Regions from separate parts of the Mycolicibacterium sp. SMGY-1XX genome, predicted to be linked through region 2. Evidence: riboswitches for the same ligand, from Rfam matches in the RefSeq annotation. Region 2 holds a riboswitch; the other holds the start of a gene.

Region 1 (12,064 bases), 2.1 Mb from region 2:
ACACCCGGATCATCCCAGGCGGCAACAGAACCGGGCTGGCCCGCGTTGGCGACCAGGAATCCGCGCTGCACCTCAGGCCGCAGCAGCCACTTCACGTGCTCGAGCAGAGCGGCGTCGGGCCGGCAGCGCGCGGTGAAGGCGATACCGGTGCCGCCCAGGACAGAGCCGCGCCGGCCGCTGCGTCCGCGCGGCGCGTCCCCGAACCGCAGGGCGCCGGCGTAGTTCACATAACCGTAGACATGCGGGCAGTACCGGGGGCCGTCGGAGCCGGTCATCTGCTCCAGCACGGTGATGGGGTTGTGCGTTGCGCTGCCCGGATGCGCGGGAACGAAGTGCCGCAACGTTTCCAGGGCGGCGCCCACCTGGTCCTCATCGAGGAACTGCGCACCGGTGCCGGGCCGGGCGCCGTCGCCGACGGCAATGGCGCACAACGTCAGGAACAGGTGCGGACCGGTGGTGGGCACGACTGCGCGGACGTCGCGGGACAGTTCCACTGCCTCATCCCAGGTGTCCGGCAGAGGGATGCCGGTGTCGGCGCGTACCGACACCTGGGTGGCGGCGTCCAACGGCAAGGCCCACAGGGTGTCGTCCACGACGTAGGACTGCGCCGACGGGCCGGCGCTGGTGGCGCGCCAGGCCGCCACCTCGGCTGCGGTGAACAACTGATCGACCGGCTGCAGTGCGCCCTGGGCCAACGCTTCACCCAGGTGTGGATGGTCGAGCACGATCAGGTCGTAGCGCTGGGCGGTCGACCCGATGGGGGCCGCCTCGAAGCCCTCCAGAGGTTGCACGTCCCAACGGATTCGAACGTCGCCGGCGTCGGCCGCGGCCCGCAGCGCCTGGTAACCGCGGGGATGGTCCCAGGTCAGGCCCAGAAAACCGGTCACGAGCGCAACTCGACAGGCAGACCGTCCGCGGGCATGTTCTGGAAAGCGACCGGACGCGCGAACCGGGCCGCCGCGGCCGTACCCACCGAGGTGCTCCATGGCGCCGTGGTGGCCGGCCACGGCCCGCCGTGCTGCTGGGCGTCGCTGACGGTGACCCCGGTGGGCCAGTCGTTCCAGATGATGCGCCCAGCACGCAGGCTCAGGACCTCGAGGGCGTCCAGCGCCTGCCCGTCCACTTCAGCACCGCCCTGGAGCGTGGCGGTGAGGGTGCCGTCGAACAGTTCCAGGACGCCCAGCGCCTGGGCCGGGCTCCCGTACTGCACCAGAATCGATGCGGGCCCGAACATCTCGGTGGTGACCAGAGCCGGGTCGGCCAGCACCCGTTCTGCCGTGGTGGTCAGCAGCTGCGCGGCGGGCGCGTCTGCCGCCTTCGGGCCCACCAATGCCACCGCTACGTCGTCGCGACCGGCCAGCGCGGCCGAACTGGACTCGAAACCCGCGGCGATGCGCTTGTTGAGCATCGGGCCCACCGCGGGAAGCTGCACGCGGGCCACGAACTCGTTGGTGTCGGGCACCAGAACCACACCCGGCTGGGTGCAGAACTGACCGCTGCCCAAGGTGAAGGAGGCGACAAAACCGGAGACGATCTCGTCGGCGCGTTCCCGCCATCCGGCCTCGGTGACCAACACAGGGTTGGTGCTGCCGAGCTCACCGTAGAACGGGATCGGATCCGGTCGGGAGACCGCGAGGTCGAACAGAGCGCGGCCGCCGGCCTCGGAGCCGGTGAATCCGACGGCACGGATGCGGCTGTCCTGCACGGCAAGAACCCCGGCCTGCTGTCCTTCGATGAGTCCGAAGAGACCCGCAGGCGCACCCGCGGCCGCCAGCTGTTCGGTGACGATGCGGGCGGTCAGGCGGGACAGATCGGGGTGCCCCTCATGGGCCTTGACCACCACCGGACACCCGGCCGCCAGCGCGCTGACGGTGTCGCCACCGGCCACCGAGAACGCGAAGGGAAAGTTACTGGCCGCGAACACCAGAACCGGACCGATGGGCACGTGGGTGCGCCGGATATCCGGTCGCGGACCCATCGGCCAGTCGGGGTCCGCGACGTCCACCCGGGTCTGCAGCAACGTCCCCGCTGCCAGCTCGTCGGCAAACAGCCGCGCCTGGAACGTGGTGCGCCGCAGTTCGTTCCGGAGACGTCCTTCGGGGAGTCGCGTCTCGTGACCGGCGAGGGTCACCAGGTCGTCGGCATGGGCGTCCAGTCCGTCCGCGATCGCGGTCAGCCACGCCGCCCTGCGTTTGGCGGACGCGCGGAAAGCACCTGTACGCGCGCGCTCGGCGGCGGCCAGGACCACCTCCACCTCATCGGCGCTCACCGGGTCACCGAATCCAGGCAGTGCACGGCGTTCGCCGATTCCAGTTCGCGAATCTGCGTCGGGCTGAGCCCGAGTTCGTCGAGGATCTCCGCGGTGTGCTGGCCGTTGAGCGGAGCGGGGCGATACACCTCCTGCGCCTGCGCGGCGAGCCGGAACGCGAACCCCGGTGTGGTGACCGTTCCCTCGGTGGGATGGTCGTAGGTGACGAAGGACTTGTTGTGCTGCACCTGGGGATCGTCGAGCAGTTGCTGGTAGTCGTAGACCGGCCCCACCCACACCCCTTCGGCGCCCAGGGCGCCGATCCAATGCTCGGCGGTGTTGGTCAGCAGGTTCTCGGTGACCAGCGCCGAGATCTCGTCGCGGTGGGTGAATCCGTCCCGTTCGGCCTCGAACGCCAGGAACCGGTCGTCGCCGAACACCTTGGCGAGGGTGTTCATCTCGGCGAAGGCCAGTGCCACGAAATCGTCCGCGGTGGGGAAGATCCCGTAGGGCGCACGGATGTAGGAGTGCGCGTGGATCTGTGTACTCGGCTCTTGCCGGATGTGCCCGACGGTCGAGATGCTCAGCTCCTGCATCTGGGCCGCGATCACCGCGTCGAGCATGTTGACTTCGACCAGCTGGCCCTCGCCGGTGCGCTCGCGGTGAAACAGCGCGGCCATGGCACCTTCGAACGCCGAGTATCCCGTGAACGCGTCGGCCATGAAGAAGGGCGCGGGCCGGGGCGGTTCACCGTGCCGGCGGCCGCTCGCCAGCCCGCCGCTCATGGCCTGCAGCAACACGTCCTGGCCCGGCCGGGCGGTATAGGGCCCGGACTCGCCGTACCCGGACATCGAGATGTACACCAGGTCCGACTTGAGGTCACGCAGGGTGGGGTAGTCGACACCGAGACGGGCCGCCACGCCGGGGCGGTAATTCTGCAGAAAAACGTCGGCGCTCTTGACGAGCTCGTAGAGCACCTCCCGACCGGCATCGCTCTTGAGGTTCAACGACAATGAGCGCTTGTTGCGGTTCAGCGACAGGAAGGAGGCGTTGACCTGACTGCCCCGCGCGCCGCCCGCTGCCACATGCCGCTGCCACTCCCCTGTCAAGGGTTCGACCTTGATGACGTCGGCGCCGAGGTCGGCGAGCTTCTGCGCCGCCAGAGGCCCTGCCATGGCAATGGACAGGTCCAGGACGCGAATGCCCTCCAGCACTTTCATGGTGATGCTCTCCATCGACTCGGCTCGTGTGGCTGCCGCCACATTCGGATGTGGCTGATGTTAGCGCTGCCATCACGGTTGTCGCAACGGTGATGGCGCACGGTGCCGCCTCGCGACGGTGGCCGCAGGGCTTGATACGCCGTTCCTTCTGCCCCGAACCTGCTGATCACGCACGAAAGCAAAGACATGGCACACACTTTCAAGTCGAGCCGCACGCACGCCGCCGGCTGGCATGTTGCCTGAGATCCGATACCCCCACTGTTGACTCCTGTGAGTCAGACCACTACTGTCCCGAGTCATCGCTCACATAAGTTAGCGCTAACCATCCCGTCGTACGGAGAAAGTCAGAACGATGAATCGACGCGTGATCGACAAGAAGCGGTGGGTCCCCGTCTCCGCGAGTGCCGCCGGGACGGTGATCGAGTGGTACGACTTCTTCCTGTACTCCTCGGCCGCTGTGCTGATCTTCAACAAACAGTTCTTCGGCGACGTGAGCCCGACGGTGGGCACCATGATCGCCTTCGCCACGTACGCGATCGGCTTCGTGGTCCGGCCGCTGGGTGGCCTGGTGCTGGGCAACCTCGGAGACCGGATCGGCCGCAAACCGGTGCTGCTGCTGACGGTCACCATCATGGGCGTCAGCACCATCCTGATCGGCCTGCTGCCGAACTTCGACGCGATCGGGTACTGGGCACCCGCGCTGCTGATCCTGCTGCGCATGATCCAGGGCTTCGGCGCCGGTGCCGAATACGGCGGCGCGGTGGTGGTGGCCGGTGAGAGCGGCCGCAGCAGCCGCGGCTTCTTCACCTCCATCCCGGCCGCCGGCGTGGACGTAGCCATGATGCTCGCCACCGGCATGTTCGCGCTGTTCGCCCTGCTTCCCGAGGATGCCTTCCAGTCCTGGGGATGGCGAATCCCGTTCCTGTTCAGCGCAGTTGGTCTGATCATCGCTCTGTTCATCCGGGTGCGGATGGAGGAGACCGAGGATTACAAGCGCATCGAGAAGAAGGTGCGCAACCGCGACGAATCCCCGATGCGCCGACTGCTCACCCAGCACCCGAAGATGGTCCTCATCGCCGCGGGGGTGAACTTCGGCGGCTCGCTGACCTACATCTTCCAGACCTTCGCCCTGTCGTACGCCATCAACACCCTGGGGTATCCGACGGTCGCCTCCCTGGTGGGCATCATGCTCAGCGGCCTGATCGGCTCCATCGCCACCGTGTTCTGGGGCCGCCTCTCAGACCGGATTGGGCGACGGCCGGTGGTGATCGGCGGCGCACTGTTCCTGATCGCGTTCGTCGTACCGTTCTTCCTGATCATCAACCTCGGCAACATCGCGCTGCTCTACCTCGCGGTGATCGTCGCGCACATCGCCGACCGTGCGATCTTCGGCGTCCAAGCCTCCTTCTACGCCGAGTACTTCCCCGCCGAGGTGCGCTTCTCCGGCATCGCCGCTGCCCGCGAGTCCACCTCGGCGCTGGTCGGTGGGCCCCTGCCGCTGATCGCCACCGCGCTGGTGGCCGCCAGCGGTGGCAGCCCGTGGCTGGTCGCGGGACTGGTGGCGATCCTGGCCGGGGTGTCCGCGTTCTCGATGTGGAAGGCCCCGGAGACCAATCACGACATCAGCGGCTACGAAGCAGATCCGGCGCCGCCGTCGGGTGCAGGCGGCGAGACCGCCACGGACAGCACCGTGAGCGCTCGCTGATCTCACCGCAACCGGCCACGGCCCCCACCGATACGATCGCTTCGGCACCACCGGATGCCGACCGATCGATCGAAGGGGGCCGTGTGGCTGGGTCCACCCAGCGGCGCACTCGTGGCGCCTCCTCGACCCGATCCGTCACGATGCAGGAGGTCGGTGAGGCCGCGGGCGTGTCCGCCCAAACGGTGTCCCGGGTGCTCAGCCGCCCGGACCGGGTATCCGAGGAGACCCGGCAGCGGGTGCACCGGGCCATCGAAGAGACCGGCTACGTCCCCAATCTGGCCGCCAGCCACCTGGCCTCGAATCGCAGCCGCACCATCGCGGCCATCGTCCCGGTGATCTCGGCGTCGATCTTCTCCGACACCCTGCGCGCGGCGGCGGCGCGTCTGGGCCCGGCGGGTTACCAGATGACCGTGGGCTACACCGATTACGAGGAGGAGCGCGAGGAGGACCTGATTCGCGGCGCCATCTCCCGGCGCCCGGACGGTTTCCTGATCGTCGGCACGCTGCACACCGACCTCACCACCCGACTGCTCCGGGACTACGGCGCCCCGGTGGTCGAGACGTGGGACTGGAACACCGAACCGCTGGACACCCTGGTCGGCTTCTCCAACCGCGACGCGATGATCGACGTGGTGCGCTACCTCGTCGACAACGGCCATCGCAGACTGACATTCGCCGGCATCCTGCGACCCGGTGACGCCCGGGCCAGCCGGCGGCTCGAAGGATTCACCGCCGGGATGCGCGCCCTGCTCCCCGATGAACCCCTGCGTGTGGTGGACCTGCCCGGCCGGGAGGTGTCCATGGACACCGGGGTGGAGTTGCTCGACACCGTGCTGCAACGCCATCCCGAAACCTCCGCGGTGGTGTTCGCCTCCGACGTCTTCGCGGCGGCCGCGGTGCTGGCTGCCCAGCGACGGGGCCTGGTGGTGCCGGACCAGCTGGCGATCACCGGTTTCGGTGACTTCGAGATAGCCCGCCACCTCATCCCCGCGCTCACCACCGTCAGTGTGGACGTCAACGAAATCGGTTCGCGCGCAGCCGATCTCCTCCTGGCCCGGATCAACGGTGAAGCCGTCGACGCCACCGCCGTCGACGTCGGCTATCGCATTGTCGCGCGCGAGACCGCCTGACCGGTCGCGGCCACCGACCCTCCCGGATCGAAACTCACCTGGGACCGACCGGTGACGGGATGCGGGCCGACGGTGCCGACGACACCGTAGACCTGCGCCAACAACTCCGGGGTCAGAACCTCCGCCGGTGGGCCCGCACACACCGAACGCCCGCGATCGAGCACGTGGATGACATCGCAATAGTGCGCGGCCAGGTTCAGATCATGCAGCGCGACGACGGCCGTCACCCCCAGCCGGCGCGGCAACGCCAGGGCGTCGAACTGATGCCGGATATCGAGGTGGTTGGTGGGCTCGTCGAGCACCAGCAGACGCGGGTGCTGCGCCAGGGCCCGCGCGATGAGCACCCGCTGGCGCTCGCCGCCGGACATCAGCGCGAACGGCTGCCACGTCAGATGCGCGGCGCCCACCAGGTCGAGCGCCTGCGCGACGATCGCGGCGTCCGTTGCGTCGTCACGCTGGAACATCCGCTTGAACGGGGCGCGGCCCATCGCCACCACATCGTGGGCGCGCAGATCGAAATCACCTGCCGCATCTTGTAATACGGTGGCCACCCGGCGGGCGAGCTCCCTGCTGGACAGCTGACCGATCTTCACCCCGTCGACGTACACCTGCCCGGCGGCGGGTTTCAGGATGCCCACCAGCGCGCGCAACAGGGTGGATTTTCCGCACCCGTTGGGGCCCACCACCCCGATGACCTGGCCCGGTTCAGCCGACAGCGACACCGATTCGACCACCATGCGGCCGCCGAGGCGCACCGACACCGCGTCGGCCCGCAATCGCGCGGCGCTCACGCGGCCACCGTCCGGCGGGCATCCCGGCGGATGAGCCAGAGGAAGAACGGCCCACCGCACAACGCGGTGAGCACACCCACCGGGATCTCCTGCGGTGACGCCAACGTCCGGGCCGCCATATCGGCGATCACCAGGAAGGAGGCGCCCGCCAGCGCGGTGGCCGGCAGCGCCCGCCGGTGGTCGCTGCCCACGAGCAGTCGCACCGCGTGGGGCAGGATCAGCCCGACGAACCCGATGGGCCCGCTGACGGCCACCAGCACACCGGTGACCAGTGAGGTCACCACGAACACCTGCGCGCGAAACCGGTTGGCGTCCACCCCCATTGTCATCGCTGCCTCATCACCGGCCAGCAGGACGTTGAGGATGCGGGACTGCGCCAGCAGCACCGCCAGCCCGATCAACACCACCGACAGCGGCAGCCACAGGGAATCCCAGTTCGCCCCACCCAAACCGCCCAGCAGCCAGGTCAACACCTGGCGGGCCTGGTCGCCGCTGCTCGACATGATCAGCATCAAGCTGGTCACCGCCGACAGCACGTAGGCGACCGCGACACCGGCGAGGACCAGGCGGGTGGTGGTGATCTGGCCACCGGCGCGGGACAGCAGGTACACCAACCCCAGTGCCGCAAGAGCACCCAGGAAGGCGGCGACGGACGTCGAGGCGAACCCGAACACCGTCACCCCGGTCAGGATGACCGCCACCGCGCCCACCGAAGCACCGGAGGAGACCCCGAGCAGGAACGGATCGGCCAGCGGGTTGCGTACCAGCGCCTGCAAGGTCATCCCGACCACACCCAGGCCGGCGCCCACCACCGCGCCCAGCAGCACCCGCGGCCCCCGCACCTGCAGCACGATGGTCGCGTGATGCGTGGGAACAGGTTGTTGCAGAATCGCTTTGGCGACATCGGCCGGCGGGACGTTGATGGAGCCGATCGCCAGACCCAGCACCATGCTGGCGACCAGAAGGGCGGCCAGGCCCAGCATGACCATGGGGTAGGAAGCCCGCGGGTTCACAGCGGACAGTCCCCACACTTGCGTCCGGCGGCCGTGCGGTAGAACAGGCAACAGCTCCGCCGCTTGGGGGTGGTGATCGGTCCGATGACCCGGCCGAGCAGGGGCGGCTGCGCCAACAACGCCGACGCGACGGCATAGCAGGACCGGCCCCGGCTGGCTGACCGCGCCGAGAGCACCAATGCCGTGGCGGCGTTGCCCCACAGCAGACCATCGGCCATCTTGGTGGCGGTCCGCACGGTCTCGTGGAAGACTTCGAGCTGGCTGATGACGTTGTGCGCCAACAATTCTGCCACCTGTTCCGTGGTCGCACCCAGACAATCGGTGCCGCGCAGGTCCGCGAAACCCAGGACCAGCCTGCCGTCTGCGCCGGCGCCGTACCGCAGCCCGGTCAGGTCCGGCACGATGCGGCCGAAAGCCCACGCCCCCAGCGACACCGCCCACAGTCGTTCGGCGAACTCGTATTGCAGAGAGGACACCGCCACCCGTGACTCGGCGGTACCGAGCCGGGCGGCCACCGCCGTCAGCGTCCTGTCGAGGTCGAACTCCGGAACGGCCCCGTCCAGTCCGACTTCGAAGTACCCGCCGAACCGGGCGGCGCGGGTGAGCGCAGCCGCCAACGTCATTGGAAGCGGTCCGGATGCAACTGCGCTGCCAGCTTGCCCACCGCGTACGGCGCCCGAACCCCCATCACCGTGTCCTGCAGGGTCAGGTCGGCGAACCTGTTGTTCTTGATCGCCGGTACGTCGGCCAGCTCCGGCCGCGACCGCAGGAACTCCTTCTTGTTCTCCACCCCCGGCGCGCCGAAGTAGTCATAGATGACGATGACATCGGGGTTGCGTTCGATGACCTGTTCCCACGAGACGTCGCCGAACACCTCGTCGAGATCGGCGAAAATGTTGGTTCCCCCGGCCAATTCGATGAGCTGGGTTCCGATTCCCTTGCCGCCGGCGGTGAATGCCGAGTCCTCGCCACTGTCGTAGACGAACACCTTCAGCGGTGGCACGCCCTCGATGCCGGCGCGCGCGTCGTCGACGCTGCGTTTCATCTCGGTCGTCAGGCTCTCCGCGCGTTCCGGCACACCGAAGATCGTGGCGACCCGCTCGATCTCGGCGTAGACGTCATCCATCCGGACCGGGCCCGTCGCGCAGGCCTCCGGGCTGAGATACGTGGTGATCCCGGCATCGGCGAACGCAGCGCGGGCGCGGCCCTCCGACTCGGCGAACGCGCTGCGGTAGCCGCCGTAGACGAAATCCGGGCCCGCCGCCAGCAATTGTTCGAAGGAAGCGTCCTTGTCCGAGATCAACGGGATGTCGTCGTAGGCCTGCTGGTACTGCGGCAGCGGCGGATTGTCCGGGTAGACATTGCCCACCACAGAGTCCTGTAATCCGAGCGCCAGCATGATCTCGGTGGACTGCTGGAAATAGCCGACCGCCCGGGCCGGCGGCGCGTCGACGGTGACGGCCTCATCGCAGTTGTCGATGGTGAGCGGGAAGCCCTCTGCCGCTTCGGCTTTGGTGTCCGAAGCTGCCGAACTGCAGCCGGCGAGAAGCGCTACAACGGTGAGGATGGCACAGAGTGTGCGAACGGTCATGCGTGACTCCATCCGGGATGTCCTCGTCCCAGGGCAGGCTCATCCGGTGGAGGCAGTATCGGACTTCCGGGTTCGCTACCCGGTCACCGTGGCGGGACCGCGCCGGATTCACACCGGCTTCCTGCTTGTCCATCGGAGCCGATCGGTTGACCGGCGCTACCGACTTTAGCTGAGAGGAAGTCCGGCAACCACGAGGGTGGGTTGTCCGGAGCCCGGTCGAAGACCCCGCCCGACGGATCGTCGATACGGCCACGCCAGCGCACCAGGTCGTCGGCGGGGCGGTAGATCTGCCGGATCACCAGGACACAGAGCCCGATGACGGCGATGTCTCGCAGCAGGACGGTGGTGGTCAGCGCCTGCTCGGGCAGACCCTTGTTCTGCTCGCCGAACAGGAACAGCATGCGCGGCACCCACACCAGGGCGTCGATGGTCATCCAGGCCAGCAGGATCCTGCGGTGCGGGAGCGCGAGCACCGCCAACGGAACCAGCCACAGCGAGAACTGCGGGCTCCACACCTTGTTGGTCAGCAGGAACGCCGCCACCACCAGAAACGCCAACTGCGCCAGCCGGGGCCGCGTGGGTGCGGTGAGCGCGATGTAGGCGATTGCGGCACAACACAACACGAACAACAGCGCAACCACACTGTTGAGAATCGCCGGCGGCTCCCAGAAGCCGAGCTCGGTGTCGAAACCCCGCCAGCCGGTGAAGCTGCCGAACACGTTGTACAGCGAGTCCATGTCCTCACCGCGGCGGCTGTTGAGCCGGAAGAACTCCGCCCACCCCTGCGGGAACAGCACCATGATCGGCAGGTTGACCACCAGCCAGGCGGCCAGCGCCGCCGCCACCGTCTTACCGGCCTCGACGAGACGGCCCGACCGCACCGCCAGCAGCACGATCGGCAGGAGCAACAGCGCCGGATACAGCTTGGCCGCCACCCCGAGGCCGATCAGCACACCGGCCAGCACCGGTCTTCGGCGCGCCCACGCCAGCAGCCCACCCATGGCGAAAGCCGTTGCCAGCGCGTCGAAATTGGTGAAGATCTGGAAGATCAGCAGAGGCGAGCCGGCCACCAGGGCGGCGTCCCAGATGCGGCGTCCGGCCAGCATCGCGGTGGCCCACACCGTCGCCAACCAGGCCAGCGCCAGGCCGAACGCGGCGATGTTGAAGAACATCACCACCTCGGCGACACCGGAGAGCACCGGCCAGGTGACGGCCCGCGTCAGCGCCGAATAGGTCTTGGCCAGCGCCATCGACACGTACTGGTAGACGCCGGTGAGCACCGGATACTCCATGTAACGGATGGCCTGGGTGCCGTCGTACTGGGTGCGGGGCTGACCGTTCTCGTCGGTCTCCAGCCAGCTCGATTTGTACGGGAACTTGCCCTGGCTCAACAACTCCGCGGTGTAGAGCGGCACGGTGTCGGAATAACAGAGCGAGTAGTAGGCCCGCTGGTTCTCCCAGTTGGCCACGCGTTGATCGGCGGTGCCGGTGCCCACGGTCTGCAGACACGGCGATTTGGTGGTCCACCCCAGCGCGAGGAACACCAGGGCGATGACGAAGATGACCCGCAGCGGGGTGAACAACCGCTGCCTGCCGATGAGTGCATGCCGTCCGACCGGTCCCCCGACCACGTCGGACATGGCCGACACCATCACATCGTTGCGGCTGGGCAGGTCCCGATCGTCGGCACTGCGGGTATCGGTGGCCAACCGCTGCGGTGACACTCCCCCCGATTCCGTCACGGGGGCGGCGGGGGCACGATCGGTGCGTTGGGGTCGACCGGCGGGGGCACCGGAGCGCCCGGCGCGGCCGGTACGGGCGGAGCGCCACCCGGAACCGGAGCCGGCACCGTCGTCGGCGGACCCAGCGGGATGGTGATACCCGGCGCGATCTCGATACTGGGCTGGATCACCGTGCCCGGCTGCGGTGTCGGCGGCGCGGTCTGCGTCGGCCGCGGTGGCGGAGCGGCAGGCACCCCGGCGTACCCGCCGATCTCGGTCGGCTTCGGGAATTCCTCGTCGTCGGTGCCCTCGAGGGCGCCGTCCATCGTTGCCTTCCAGATGTCCGACGGCAGGCCCGAGCCGTACACCGGCGAGCCCCACTGGTTCTCCAGCGGCTTGGTGCCGTCGACGGTGCCCACCCAGACGGCGGTCGACAAGGACGGGGTGAACCCGACCATCCAGGCGTCGCGGTTGGCGCCGGTGTCGCCGAGCTGATTGGTGCCCGTCTTCGCGGCCGACGGGCGGCCGCCGGCCAGGTTGTGGCCGTTGGAATAGCCGGCGATGGGTTGCATGGCGGCGGTGACGTTGTCGGCGACGGCCTTGTCGATGCGCTGCTCACCCTCGGTGTCCTGGGTGCTGGCGTCA
Region 2 (12,064 bases):
CGGATCGCCGGAGCGCCAGCAGTTGAGCTTGTCGCGAAACATCCGCTGCGTGGGGTAGACCACGATGAAACCCTCGCGGTCGGCCAGGGCGTTGAACTGCGTGGTGGCCTTCATGCTGTTCCAACCGAATCCGGTCATTGCACACCCGTGGATCGCCATGATCACCGGCAGCTGGGCCCGGCCGTCATGCTGCGGCGGGACATGAACCTGATAACGCAGGCCTTGGTAGGTGTGGTTGACGTCGCCGTGGCCCATCCACCACGGCAGGCCGTACTGCGCGGCCGCGGTCAGCGACCCCAGCGCCACCACCAGTACCGCGACGACAGCGGCGAGGATCCGTGGCCATCGACGGCCGCCTGTGGGTGCGTGAGCGTCGAGCACCTCACCGAGAGTATCGAAGCAGCCGTTCGGCGGCGTTCTGACTCCACGCTGGGCCGTGGTTCGTGCTTTTCAAACCTGGCCGACGGCAACGGCATTCTCCGCCACTGGCGCTACGCTCGTGTCGTGGATGGGTTCAGCATCATCGCGGGAATATCGGCCTGACGATGTGCGGTTTATACGTCGATGTCTGACGATGAGCGCATGGATCCCGGCGGGTCTCGGCGACGTCGACGACTCCTGGCGATCGGACTTCCGTTGGCAGCGCTGGCTTTGGTCTACATCGCCGATCTGATGGTCACCTCGTCCAAGGTGCCCAGAGGCGTCACCGCAGCCGGGGTGTCGCTCGGCGGGTTGACCCCGGACGAGGCCGAGCAGCGCCTGCGCCGAGAGATCACTCCGCGTCAGGAACTTCCCGTTCCAGTCACACTCGGAGCACTGGAAACCACCGTGGACCCCCGCGCGGTTGATGTGACCGCGGACCTGCAGGCCACCGTCGATTCAGCCGGTGGGCAACCGCTGAACCCGCTCACCCGGATCACGTCGTTCTTCGTGGAGACCCCGATTGACGTGGTGGCCTCCGTGGACGAGCCCGCACTTGTCGCAACGCTGGAAGAACTCGGCTCCCAGGTCGCCGAGGACCCGGTGGAAGGCTCCGTCACGTTCGTCGACGGACGTCCCCGGACCTCAGATCCCGAATCCGGACAACGCCTCGACATCACCTCTGCCGCTGAGGTTTTCAGCCGACATTGGGCTAGCGGAGAAACCCTCGAGCTGCCGATGGTGGAGATTGCGCCAGACACCACCGCCGCCGATGTCGCGGTGGCCGCTGACAGTATCGCCGCCCCGGCAGTGTCCGAGCCCGTCATCGTCGACGGTGACAGCGGCGTCCGGGGCGTCATCACCGAGGACGTCATCGCAGCGGCGCTCAGTTTCCGGCCCGCACAGGGGCGTCTGGTGCCGGAGATCAACGAGAGGCTCATCGTCGACGAGTTACATCCCCAACTCGCGGCTTCGGAGATCCCGAAACGCGACGCCGACATCGATTTCGCCGCCACCCCGCCGGCCAAGGTACCGGCGCAGGACGGCCGGCGGCTGGACTACGACGCCACATTGGAAGACCTGCTGTCGGTTCTCCGCGATACCGACAACCGTGAGATCGCCGCGGTGTACGTCGACGAGAGTCCCTCATTGACCTTCGAAGCGCTCGAACAACTGGGTCCTGTGCAGACCATCGGTGAGTTCCAGACAGGTGGGTTCTCCAGCGATTCGGGCAGGAACATCCGCCGCGCCGCCGAACAGATCGACGGCATGGTCGTCCGGCCCGGGGAAACGTTCAGCCTGAATGCCGCCACCAATCCGCGCAACGCCGCCGCCGGTTATGTCGAGGCCGGCATCATCGAGAACGGCCGACCCGCCCGCGGTGTCGGTGGTGGCGTGTCCCAGGTGGCCACCACGTTGTTCAACGCCGCCTACTTTGCCGGCATGGAGGACATCGAACATCACGAGCACAGCTACTACATCAGCCGTTACCCGCCCGGTCGGGAAGCCACCGTGTTCGGGGATGTGTTGGATGTCAAATTCCGCAACGACGGGCCGACGTCGGTGCAGATACAAACCGACTGGACGCCCAGCGCCGTCACGGTGCGCCTGGTGGGCATCAAACGTTATGAGGTGACGTCCTCGCAGAGTCCACGAAGTCGACCCACGTCGCCTCAGACGATCACGATCCCCGCCGGCGAAGCCTGCAGTGCCAGCGGCGGCGCACCAGGATTCACCATCACCGACACGCGCACCCTGCGCGAGGTCACCGGCGGACCGACGCGAACCGAGTCCCACACCGTGATCTATGACCCCATCCCCAGGGTGGTCTGCGGCTGAGGCGCGCCGAATCCTCTGACAGACAGGAACTCAGAACCATGACGACGTTGCCACCCGACCGAAACGACGAAGCCCCGACACTGGCCGAGGACCTCCTCCTGCTGCTGTTCCAGCCCGAATCCGGGACGATCGCGGGCGAGAACACACTCTTCTACCCGTTGGCAGGAGCAGTGCTCACAGACCTCGCTCTCCAGAACAAGGTGACGACCACCACGTCCCGGGTCGGTACCGTCATCGTGGAACCTGTTGCCGGACAGGCACCCTCAGACGTGATCTATCGTTCCACCTGGGATTACATCTCCGCCAAGCCCCGAGGCATCCAGACCGTGCTCGCAGCCATCGGTCCGACACTCCGCCAGCCCCTCCTCGACCGTCTCATCGCGCGGGGTGACATACGCGAAGAAAAGAAGAAAGCGCTGCGGATCTTCGAAACCACCGCGCTTCGGGACGGCGGAAACGGGCGCCGATCCATCCTTCTCGACAGTGTCCGCAGTGCACTCGTGGATGGCACCGAGCCGACCCCCCGCATCGCGGCCCTTGCAGCCTTGCTGTGGAAAAGCGGGTCTCTGCCCCAGTTCGGCCCGGACATTCCCTGGACTTCCGCCGTCATCGGTCGCGCCAAGGAACTCGAGCACGGCAACTGGGGTGCAACGGCTGCCGGAGAAGCAGTGACTCGCACCGTCACCGCAATTGTGGTCAACAGCGTCATCGTCGCGACTACGGTGCACCCGCCGAACTGACGAGGCAATGAACGCCCGAGCGTGCTTCGGCGGGACGCCGATTGGCGTCCAAGGCATCGGGACCCAACAGCAGGAATCCCCGCGCGTTGTCGGCCTCGATCGCGTCGATGACAGTCGCGGATTGGGCCAGGGATCGTCCGGCGAAATCGGTACGGAAGGCACCCGGTTCGACAACAGTAGCCAGAACCCACCGGCGGACGCCCAACCTCGTGACCAAACCGCCGGTGAGCCAAGGGCTCACCGGCGGTTTTGTGAATACGGAACCTACTTGACGATCACATCCTCGAGGTCGTTGTTCTTCGTCTCAGGAAGCGCGAGCACGCAGAGCAAGCTCACCCCCGCCAGCGCGGCCAGCAGGACACCCACCCAGATGCTGGAGTAGTTGGCCACGATCTGTGCCGCCAGGATCGGCGGAATGGCGCCGCCGATGATCCCGCCCAGGTTGTAGCTCAATCCTGCACCGGTGTAACGGAATCGGGACTGGAACATCTCCGGCAGCAACGCACCCGCGGGACCGTTGGCGATGCCGTACAGCGACAGGGTGACGGTCACACCGATGAGGAACGCGATCGGCGAACCGGTATCGAGCAACGGGAACAGCAGCAGCGACCAGATCACCGCACCGCCGTAGGCCACGGCGATCACTTTCTTGCGTCCCACCCGGTCGGAGATGATCGCCGCGGCGGCCGTCACCACAGCGAGGACCACGGCGCCGATCATGCCGAAGCCCAGGATCATCGTGCGGGTGAACTCCAGGGTGCCCATGCCGTAGCTGGTGAGGAAGGTGCTGCCGGTGTAGAACATCGAGAACACCGTCGACATGGCCAGGCCTGCGATCAGGATCTGCTTCCACTGGCGCCGGAACGCATCGGCGAACGGCAGCTTCACCGGCGCGGTGGACGCCGCCAGCTTCTCCTTCTCCAGATGCGCTTTGAACACGGGCGTTTCCGCGATGGACAGCCGGATCCACAGACCCACCATGACCAGGATCAGCGACGCCAGGAACGGGAAGCGCCAGCCGTAGCTCAGGAACGCCTCGCTGGTGGCGCCGACGGTCAGCGACACCACGAAGAAGGTGCCGCTGGCCAGGAAGAAAGCGCAGGCCGGCCCGAGCTGCGGGTACACCGCCATTCGCCCGCGTTGATTCTTCGGCGCGTACTCGGCGGTCAGCAACGTGGCGCCGGCCCATTCCCCACCCATGGCCAGACCCTGCAGGAAACGCATCGTCACCAACAGGATGGGGGCCCAGATACCGATGCCGTTCTCGAAGACCCCGAACACGCCGGTGTCGTACCCGGGGAACAGGCCGATCAGCACCGTGGACAGCCCCATCATCAGCAGCGTCCACACCAGGGTGCGTTTGCGTCCGATCTTGTCTCCGAAGTGGCCGAACACGATCGACCCGACGGGACGGGCGAAGAAGGCCACCCCGAAGGTGGCAAACGAGGCGATGGTGCCCATGGCGGGGCTGACATCGGGGAAGAAGACGGCGGGGAACACCAAAGCGGCCGCGGTGCCGTAGACGAAGAAGTCGTAGTACTCGATCGTCGTTCCGATCAGGCTGGCAGCGCCGACTTTCCGAAGACCACGGCGTTGGGACGTCGAATCCTGGTTGGGAGTCAGAGCCGGGCTCTGCTGGTGCATGGGCATCTCCAAAGGTTGGATGGATCTCTATATGGTCCTACCATAGGTGTGGTACACACCACAAGGAGCTCGGCCAAGTTGCCCCAGCCACACCAATGGTCCTTGACGCACTTCATCACCCTCTGTATGGTCCGACCACAGGATGGTCGTCAGCACGGCGACCTGTCTTGAGCAGGAAAGAGATCTGATGGCCGCCGAGATGTTCTACGACGACGACGCCGACTTGTCGCTGATCCAGGGGAAGCGGGTGGCGGTCATCGGCTACGGCAGCCAGGGCCACGCGCAGGCGCTGTCGCTACGCGACAGTGGCGTCGACGTCCGCATCGGTTTGCAGTCGGGCTCCCGCAGCCGCACCAAGGCCGACGAAGAGGGCCTGCGCGTCCTGACGCCCGCAGCGGCCGCCGCCGAGGCCGACGTGATCGTCCTGCTGGTACCCGATCAACACCAGCGAACGCTGTACGCCCAGGAGATCGCCCCGGCACTCGAGGCGGGCAACGCGCTGGTGTTCAGCCACGGGTTCAACATCCGGTTCGGCTACATCACTCCCCCGGCCGGCGTCGATGTGTTCATGGTCGCGCCCAAGGGCCCCGGCCATCTGGTGCGGCGTGAGTACACCGACGGCCGCGGTGTGCCGGTGCTGGTGGCCGTGGAGCGGGACCATTCCGGACAGGCGTGGCCGCTGGCACTGTCGTACGCCAAAGCACTGGGCGGCCTGCGTGCCGGAGGCATCAAGACCACCTTCGCCGAGGAAACCGAGACCGATCTGTTCGGGGAGCAGTCCGTGTTGTGCGGTGGTGCTTCACAATTGGTGATGTACGGCTTCGAAACCCTGGTCGAGGCGGGTTACCAGCCGGAGGTCGCGTACTTCGAATGCCTGCACGAGCTCAAGTTGATCGTCGACCTGATGTACGAGGGCGGCATCGCCAAGCAACGCTGGTCATGCTCGGACACAGCCGAATTCGGCGATTACGTCTCGGGCCCGCGCGTCATCACCCCTGATGTCAAGGAACACATGAAGGAGGTTCTGGCCGACATCGTGGACGGCACCTTCGCCAAACGGTTCATCGACGACCAGGACGCCGGTGCGGGTGAATTCCGCACCCTGCGCGCCCAGGGCGAGCAGCATCCGATCGAAGCCACCGGCCGCGACCTCCGCGGCCTGATGGGTTGGATCCAGCAGCAGGACAACGACTATCAGGGCAGCCCGGCCCGGGCATGACGATGACCGACGGCAGTGCGGGTCCGCAGTCGATGAAGTCCACGCCCGTGGCCTGGAAGATCATCGTGGCCACCGAGGCGCCGTGGGTCGGCGAGGTCTACCACACCCGCCCGGGCAACCACCGGCACCGCTTCGATTCGCTCGAATCGTTCTGCGGCCAATTCTTGGCGGTCACCGGGTGGCCGTTGCATTCGGTATCCCCGGAACCGGCACCACACCCCATCGGCCGCCACTCTCTGAGCCCGAAGCTGCTACGCGAAAATGCCTCAGGCAAGCACAAATTCATTGTATCGGCCGATCAGCCGTGGACGGGTCAGGTGTATCGGACCCGGCCGGGGCTCGGCCGCCTGCACTTCACCACCTTCGAGGGGTTTCTCCGGTCGGTGGTGACCCTCACGGGCTGGACATTCGAGACGACGCCGCCCCAGCGGATCAGCCAGCCCGCCTGAGACCGGCGTCTCGTCCGCCGTGGGTCAGCTGGCTTGCCGTCAGGTCTGCGGCCACCCCACCGTCACCCGCGGCGATCGCATCGATGATGGCGCTGTACTCGTCGGTGACGGCCGAAAGGTTCCCGATGAAGTCGTCCCAGCTCTCGAATTCGGTTGACCGGGTGCGCCGTTGAGCGTCCCGCAACGCCGCCATCAGCACCGCGGACAACCCGTTGCCGGAGGTCTGCACGATGCGGGTGTGGAAGGCCGCGTCGAGGTCGTTGAATGCGGCAGGGGTGCGAGCGGCCCGCATCTGGTTCACCAGGTTACGCAGGACGGCGATGTCCTCGGCAGTGGCGTTGTCGGCAGCCTTGCGCGCCGCCAGGCGTTCGATGAGCAGCCGCACCTCGCCGAGATCTTCTGTACTGAAAGAACCCAGCTGCAGGTGAATTCGTAGCACCATCGCCATACCGGCCACACTGTCTTTGACGATCCGTGATCCCGAGGCCGGACCGGTGCCGGTGCCCGCCTCCACCACACCGATGGCCTCGAGGATGCGCAGTGCTTCCCGCACCGCTCCGCGGCTGACCCCCAGCGCCTCGGCGAACTGGCGCTCAGGTGGCAGCCGGTCGCCGGCCTTCAGGGTGCCCAACACGAGGCGGTGCTCGATTTCAGCCACCACCTGCTCGTGGGTGCGCATGCGCGCCAAGGGCTTCCACTGTGCTGGTGAGATGTGCTCGGACGTAACGTCGGCCACGGTGTCCTCCTGCAGGGATTCGGCGTCCCTGATCGATGGATCTCAGCTGCGGACCGTCAGGTCTGACTTCACCCTCACCTCAGCGGGGTGTCACAGTAGCGCGACTGTGCTGGATTCTCACCAACTTCATCGGGCCCGCGGCAACCAGTCTAGAGCATGAAGAGCCGTCCGGATACCGCCCGTAGCTACTCGTGTCGCACCGGCAACGCCGACTTCAGCGCCGCCCGAAGGGCACTGGGCGTTTCCGGCCGCGCGCCTGCCGGCAGGAGGCCGTCGGCGATCAATTCCTCGCTGAAGGTGATGAGCCAGGGCATGCGCAGTTGGGCGGTCTTGATCAGTTCCGCGTCGCCGAAGATCGCCATCGGCCGGTCCTGCCGCGTGACCCCGTGATCGATCACCGCAATCGAGTCGGCCCAGTCCAACGCCAATGCGGTGTCGTGGGTGGACAGCGCGACGGTGGTGTCGGCCCGTTCCAGGTCGGCCAGTGTGGCGAACAACGCGTCGACCCCCGCCGGATCGACGCCCGCGGTGGGCTCGTCCAACAGCAGCACACACGGTTGCATCGCGATCGCTCCCGCGATGGCGACCCTCTTGCGCTGCCCGAACGAAAGCTGGTGGGTGGGGCGGCTTCTGAGGTCTTCGATGCCCAGCAGCTTCAGCGCGCGATCGACGCGTTCCCGGATCTCGGTGGCCGACAACCCGAGATTGATCGGGCCATAGGCGACGTCTTCGGCGACATCGGCGGAGAACAGCTGATCGTCGGGGTCCTGGAAGACGAGCTGCACCGCTTGGCGGTGCTCGCGCAGACCTCGACGCGACCTGGCTATCGGGCGGCCGTCGAGGGTGATCGCCCCCGAGTCCGGCGCCAGTGTGCCCGCCAGGCACTGCAACAGGGTGCTCTTGCCGGATCCGTTGGCGCCCAACAGCGCGACCCGCGAGCCGGGAGCGATGTCGAGATCGGCGCCGGCCAGTACCTCGGCACCGCGCAGATACCCGAAGTGCAGACCGGCCGCGGCCAGGTGTCGGTGGCTCATGGTCGCTTCCTCACACCAGCGCCAGTGACGTCACCGCGACGACGACGTTCGTCGCGGCCGCGGCGACCACGAAACGTGCTGAGATGGCCGGTTTCTCGGGGCGGGCCAGCGGCGCGCCCAGGTTGCGACCGCTGAGCCCCCGCTCCAGGGCGTGGCCGCGCTGCCAGGCCCGGACCAGGACGGCGGCGGTCATCAAGCCGGCCGAGCGCACCGACCGGAAGACACTCGAGTACCCGAGCCGGCCGACCTGCGATTTGCGCACCACCCCAATGGAATCCAACAGCAGGAAGATCATCCGGTACATCACGGTCACCACGTCCACGCAGGCCGAGGGCACCCCGATCCGGCGCAGGGAGTCGGTGAGGTCGCTCATCGGGGTGGTGGAGGCGAGCAACATCAGCGCCGCGGTGGCCGCCACGGCGCGGGCGACGGTCGCACACGCCCGCGTGATCGCCTCGGCGGAGGTCGTCAGGGTGGGGCCGGACGGATCCAGGCTCACCGCCGTGGACACCCCGGCAACGAGGATGAACACCATCGGGATGCTCAGCATCCGCAGCAGATGGGTGGCGGGCAGCCCGGCCAGGTGCGCCGCCGCCAGGGCGACCAGCAGCACCAGAGCGGCAGCGGGCCACGGGGGCAACACCACCGCGCACGCCAGGAGCCCGCCGCACAGGATCACCTTCTCCAGCACGGACCGGGACCGCCATCGGCTGTCCCAGGCCGCACTGTCGAGGCGTGATCCGATCAAGAGCGGTCGTCACCGGCGACGGGCGCGGTGGCTGGGGTGTTCCGTCGGCGCCGCAGCGCGCCCAGCGCATAACCGAATACACCCGCACCGAGTGCTGCCTGCAGCGCGAACAGTCCTGACTCGACTTCGGCGGACGGCGGCGCGAACACCTGCGCGAACCACGGCTCGTAATCCGGGTGGCCCTCTTCGATGGCCGTGACGGCGGTGGTGTCGGTGCCGACGAACGACTCTTCGGATTCGTCACCGGCGATGCCCTGGCCGATGGTCAGGCACACGATGAAGATGGCGGCTGCGGCGGCCAGCAGGCCGAGGTTGATCAGCCATGATCTCGTCGACTTCGGCGATTCAGACATCAGCAGCCTCCTGCCGCTTGGCGCCGAGCACCCCGAGTTGGGTCAGCTCCGGCTTGGCGACGCTGAGCAGCACCCGGAACACCACCACACCCAGCAGGCCTTCGATGACGGCCAGCGGAATCTGGGTCACTGCGAACACGGACAAGAACTTGACCAGTGCTCCCAGTACGCCGGACTGGGCATCGGGGAACGCCAGTGCCAGCTGGACCGACGTCGCACAGTAGGTCGACAGGTTGGCCGTCATCATCGCCATGAAGATGGCGGGCAGGATGCCCGCGCGGCGCGTCAGACGCCAGAACGCGTAACCGACCCAGGGCCCCACCACCGCCATCGAGAAGACGTTGGCGCCCAGCGTCGTGATACCGCCGTGGCCGAGGAGCAGCGCCTGGAACACCAGGACCACGGTTCCCAGGAAAGCCATCACCGGGGGCCGGAACAACACCGCACCCAGGCCGGTGCCGGTGGGATGACTGGAGCTGCCCGTCAGCGACGGCAGCTTGATCGCCGAGAGTACGAAAGCGAACGCGCCGGCCGCGGCCAGCAACAGCCGCGATTCCGGGCGCTCCCGGACCTCCCGGACAACGGCTCGGGCGCCGTGAACGACAAATGGTGCGGCGGCAATGGTCCACGCCGCGGCGTGGACAGGGGGAAGGAATCCTTCAGCAATATGCATGGGCCACGGTTCTCTCCTGCAGGAATCTCTGCGTTCCTGATCAATGGATTCGACTGCGGGCCCTCAGGTCTGACTTCACTCCCGAAGGGGGTGTCACAGTAGCGCGACTGTGCTGGATTCACACCAGCTTCATCGAGCCCGCGTGGTTATGGTAGGGCATCACCTGAGTTTCAGGGCGATACCCGGGTTTCAGCCGGCCCAGCGCAGGCCGGTGAATCCGACGGCACGGTAGAAACCGACGATGTGATCGCCGACCAGTTGGCCCGCCTGCTCGCCGTTGCCCGCGGCGATGGCATCGACGATGGCGGCGTGTTCGTCGGTCAGCGTCTGCATGGTGGCAGCGGGGTCGTCCAGGCTCTCGAACGCGGTCACCATGGCGTCGCGAAGCGCCTCACGCATGGCGGCCATGAGCACCGCCGACAGCGCGTTGCCCGAGGCCCGCACGATCCGGATGTGGAAGGCCGCATCCAGGTCGTTGTAGGCGGCCGTGGTGTGCACGCCGTGCATCTGCTCGACCAGCTGCCGCAGTTCGCCGATGTCCTCGGCGGTGGCATGCTCGGCGGCGTTGCGGGCGGCCAGGCGCTCGATGAGCAGCCGGACCTCCACCAGGTCCGCCTGATTGAAGGAAGCCAGTTGCAGATGGATGCGCAACACCATCGCCATACCGGCGATGCTGTCCTTGACGATCATCGACCCCGACGAGGGCCCGGAGCCGGTGCCGGCCTCGACCACACCGATGGCCTCCAGGATCCGCAGCGCCTCGCGCACCGCGCCGCGGCTGACGCCCAGAGCTTCAGCGAACTGCCGTTCTGGGGGCAACCGGTCCCCCGCCTTCAACGTGCCTGCGACCAGGCGGTTCTCGATCTCGGCCACCACCTGCTCGTGCGTGCGCATACGTGCCAGCGGCTTCCACTCGGACGGAGTTGCCTCGGACACGGTCGCACCTCTTCTTCTCGAGAAGACCTCTGAGGGGTTGATGGTACCGACCAACCGTCGGGTTTCCCGTGCAGTGGTCGGTACCATCTCGAATCCTCAGAACACCGGTGTTTCTTGGTAGCTGCCGAACACCTCACGCAGCGCACCGGTGATCTCGCCCATCGACAGGTGCGCGCGCACCGCTTCGATGGTCGCCGGCATCAGGTTGGCGTTCTCGTCACGGGCCACCGCGAGCAGGTTTTCCAGTGCGGCCTTGGCGCGCTCGGGGTCGCGGTCGGCCCGGGTCTTCTTGAGCCGCGCGATCTGACGGGCCTCGGACTCCGGGTCGAGCTGGTGGACCTCGATCTTCTGGTCTTCCTGCTCGTCGACGTACTTGTTGACGCCGATCACCGGACGGTCACCGGAGGCCTTGCGCTTGGCGTAGTCGTAGGCGCTGTCGGAGATCTCCTTCTGGAAGAACCCCTGCTCGATGGCCGGGACCACCCCGCCCATGGCCTCGACCTTGTCCATGTACTCCTGGATGCCCTTTTCGATCTCGTCGGTCAGGGCCTCGACGTAGTACGAGCCGCCGAGCGGGTCGATGACATTGGGGACATTGGTCTCGTCGGCGATGATCTGCTGGGTCCGCAGCGCGAGTTTCATCGCCATCTCGCTGGGGATGGTGTACGCCTCGTCGAGGCCGTTGGTGTGGATGGACTGCGCGCCACCGAGCACCGCCGACAGCGCCTGGATGGCGGTCCGGACGATGTTGACCATCGGCTGCGGCTTGGTCAGCGTCGCCGCCGCGGTCTGCGCGTGGAAACGCAGCCGCATCGAGTTGGGCTTCTTGGCCCCGAAGTGCTCCTTCATCATCTTGGCGTAGTAGCGGCGGACGGCCCGGAACTTGGCCACCTCTTCGAACATGTCGGCCTGGGAGACGAAGAAGAACGACAGGCGTGAGGCGAAGGTGTCCACATCGACACCGGCCTTGACCACATCTTCGACGTAGGCCTTGGTGATGGCCATGGTGAAGGCGACTTCCTGCACGGCGTTTCCGCCGGCCTCACTGATGTGGTAGCCGCTGATGTTGACGGGGTTGTAGCGCGCCATGTGCTCGGCACCGTAGGCGATACAGTCGCGCACGATGCGCATGCTCGGCCGCACCGGGAAGACCCATTCCTTCTGCGCGACATACTCTTTGAGGATGTCGTTCTGAATGGTGCCCGACAGCTTGTTGAGGTCCATGCCGCGGTCCTCGGCGACGGCGATGTACATCGCCAGCAGGATCCACGCC

What was found. Region 2 has a riboswitch for cobalamin ahead of NL241_RS09745 (energy-coupling factor ABC transporter permease). Riboswitches for the same ligand answer to the same signal wherever they lie in the genome.
Region 1: another riboswitch for cobalamin. It lies ahead of NL241_RS34380 (ABC transporter substrate-binding protein); the one in region 2 lies ahead of NL241_RS09745 (energy-coupling factor ABC transporter permease).

The regions. Positions count from the first base shown of each region.
Region 1 is NZ_CP101139.1:7,189,365-7,201,428, forward strand. It holds gene NL241_RS34340 (extracellular solute-binding protein) at 1-887, opposite strand, end outside; gene NL241_RS34345 (aldehyde dehydrogenase (NADP(+))) at 884-2,269, opposite strand; gene NL241_RS34350 (CaiB/BaiF CoA transferase family protein) at 2,266-3,483, opposite strand; gene NL241_RS34355 (MFS transporter) at 3,821-5,173, shown strand; gene NL241_RS34360 (LacI family DNA-binding transcriptional regulator) at 5,257-6,303, shown strand; gene NL241_RS34365 (ABC transporter ATP-binding protein) at 6,273-7,094, opposite strand; gene NL241_RS34370 (FecCD family ABC transporter permease) at 7,091-8,083, opposite strand; gene NL241_RS34375 ((2Fe-2S)-binding protein) at 8,104-8,730, opposite strand; gene NL241_RS34380 (ABC transporter substrate-binding protein) at 8,727-9,698, opposite strand; cobalamin riboswitch at 9,733-9,868, opposite strand; partial or broken gene NL241_RS34385 (glycosyltransferase family 87 protein) at 9,842-11,422, opposite strand; gene NL241_RS34390 (transglycosylase domain-containing protein) at 11,437-12,064, opposite strand, start outside.
Region 2 is NZ_CP101139.1:1,986,493-1,998,556, reverse strand. It holds gene NL241_RS09800 (extracellular catalytic domain type 1 short-chain-length polyhydroxyalkanoate depolymerase) at 1-381, opposite strand, end outside; gene NL241_RS09795 (VanW family protein) at 565-2,259, shown strand; gene NL241_RS09790 (GOLPH3/VPS74 family protein) at 2,298-2,999, shown strand; partial or broken gene NL241_RS09785 (short-chain dehydrogenase/reductase) at 2,977-3,186, opposite strand; gene NL241_RS09780 (MFS transporter) at 3,264-4,643, opposite strand; gene ilvC (ketol-acid reductoisomerase) at 4,786-5,862, shown strand; gene NL241_RS09770 (hypothetical protein) at 5,859-6,311, shown strand; gene NL241_RS09765 (FadR/GntR family transcriptional regulator) at 6,295-7,047, opposite strand; gene NL241_RS09760 (energy-coupling factor ABC transporter ATP-binding protein) at 7,233-8,081, opposite strand; gene cbiQ (cobalt ECF transporter T component CbiQ) at 8,092-8,829, opposite strand; gene NL241_RS09750 (energy-coupling factor ABC transporter substrate-binding protein) at 8,826-9,182, opposite strand; gene NL241_RS09745 (energy-coupling factor ABC transporter permease) at 9,175-9,855, opposite strand; adenosylcobalamin (AdoCbl) riboswitch at 9,911-9,997, opposite strand; gene NL241_RS09740 (FadR/GntR family transcriptional regulator) at 10,045-10,791, opposite strand; gene NL241_RS09735 (methylmalonyl-CoA mutase family protein) at 10,888-12,064, opposite strand, start outside.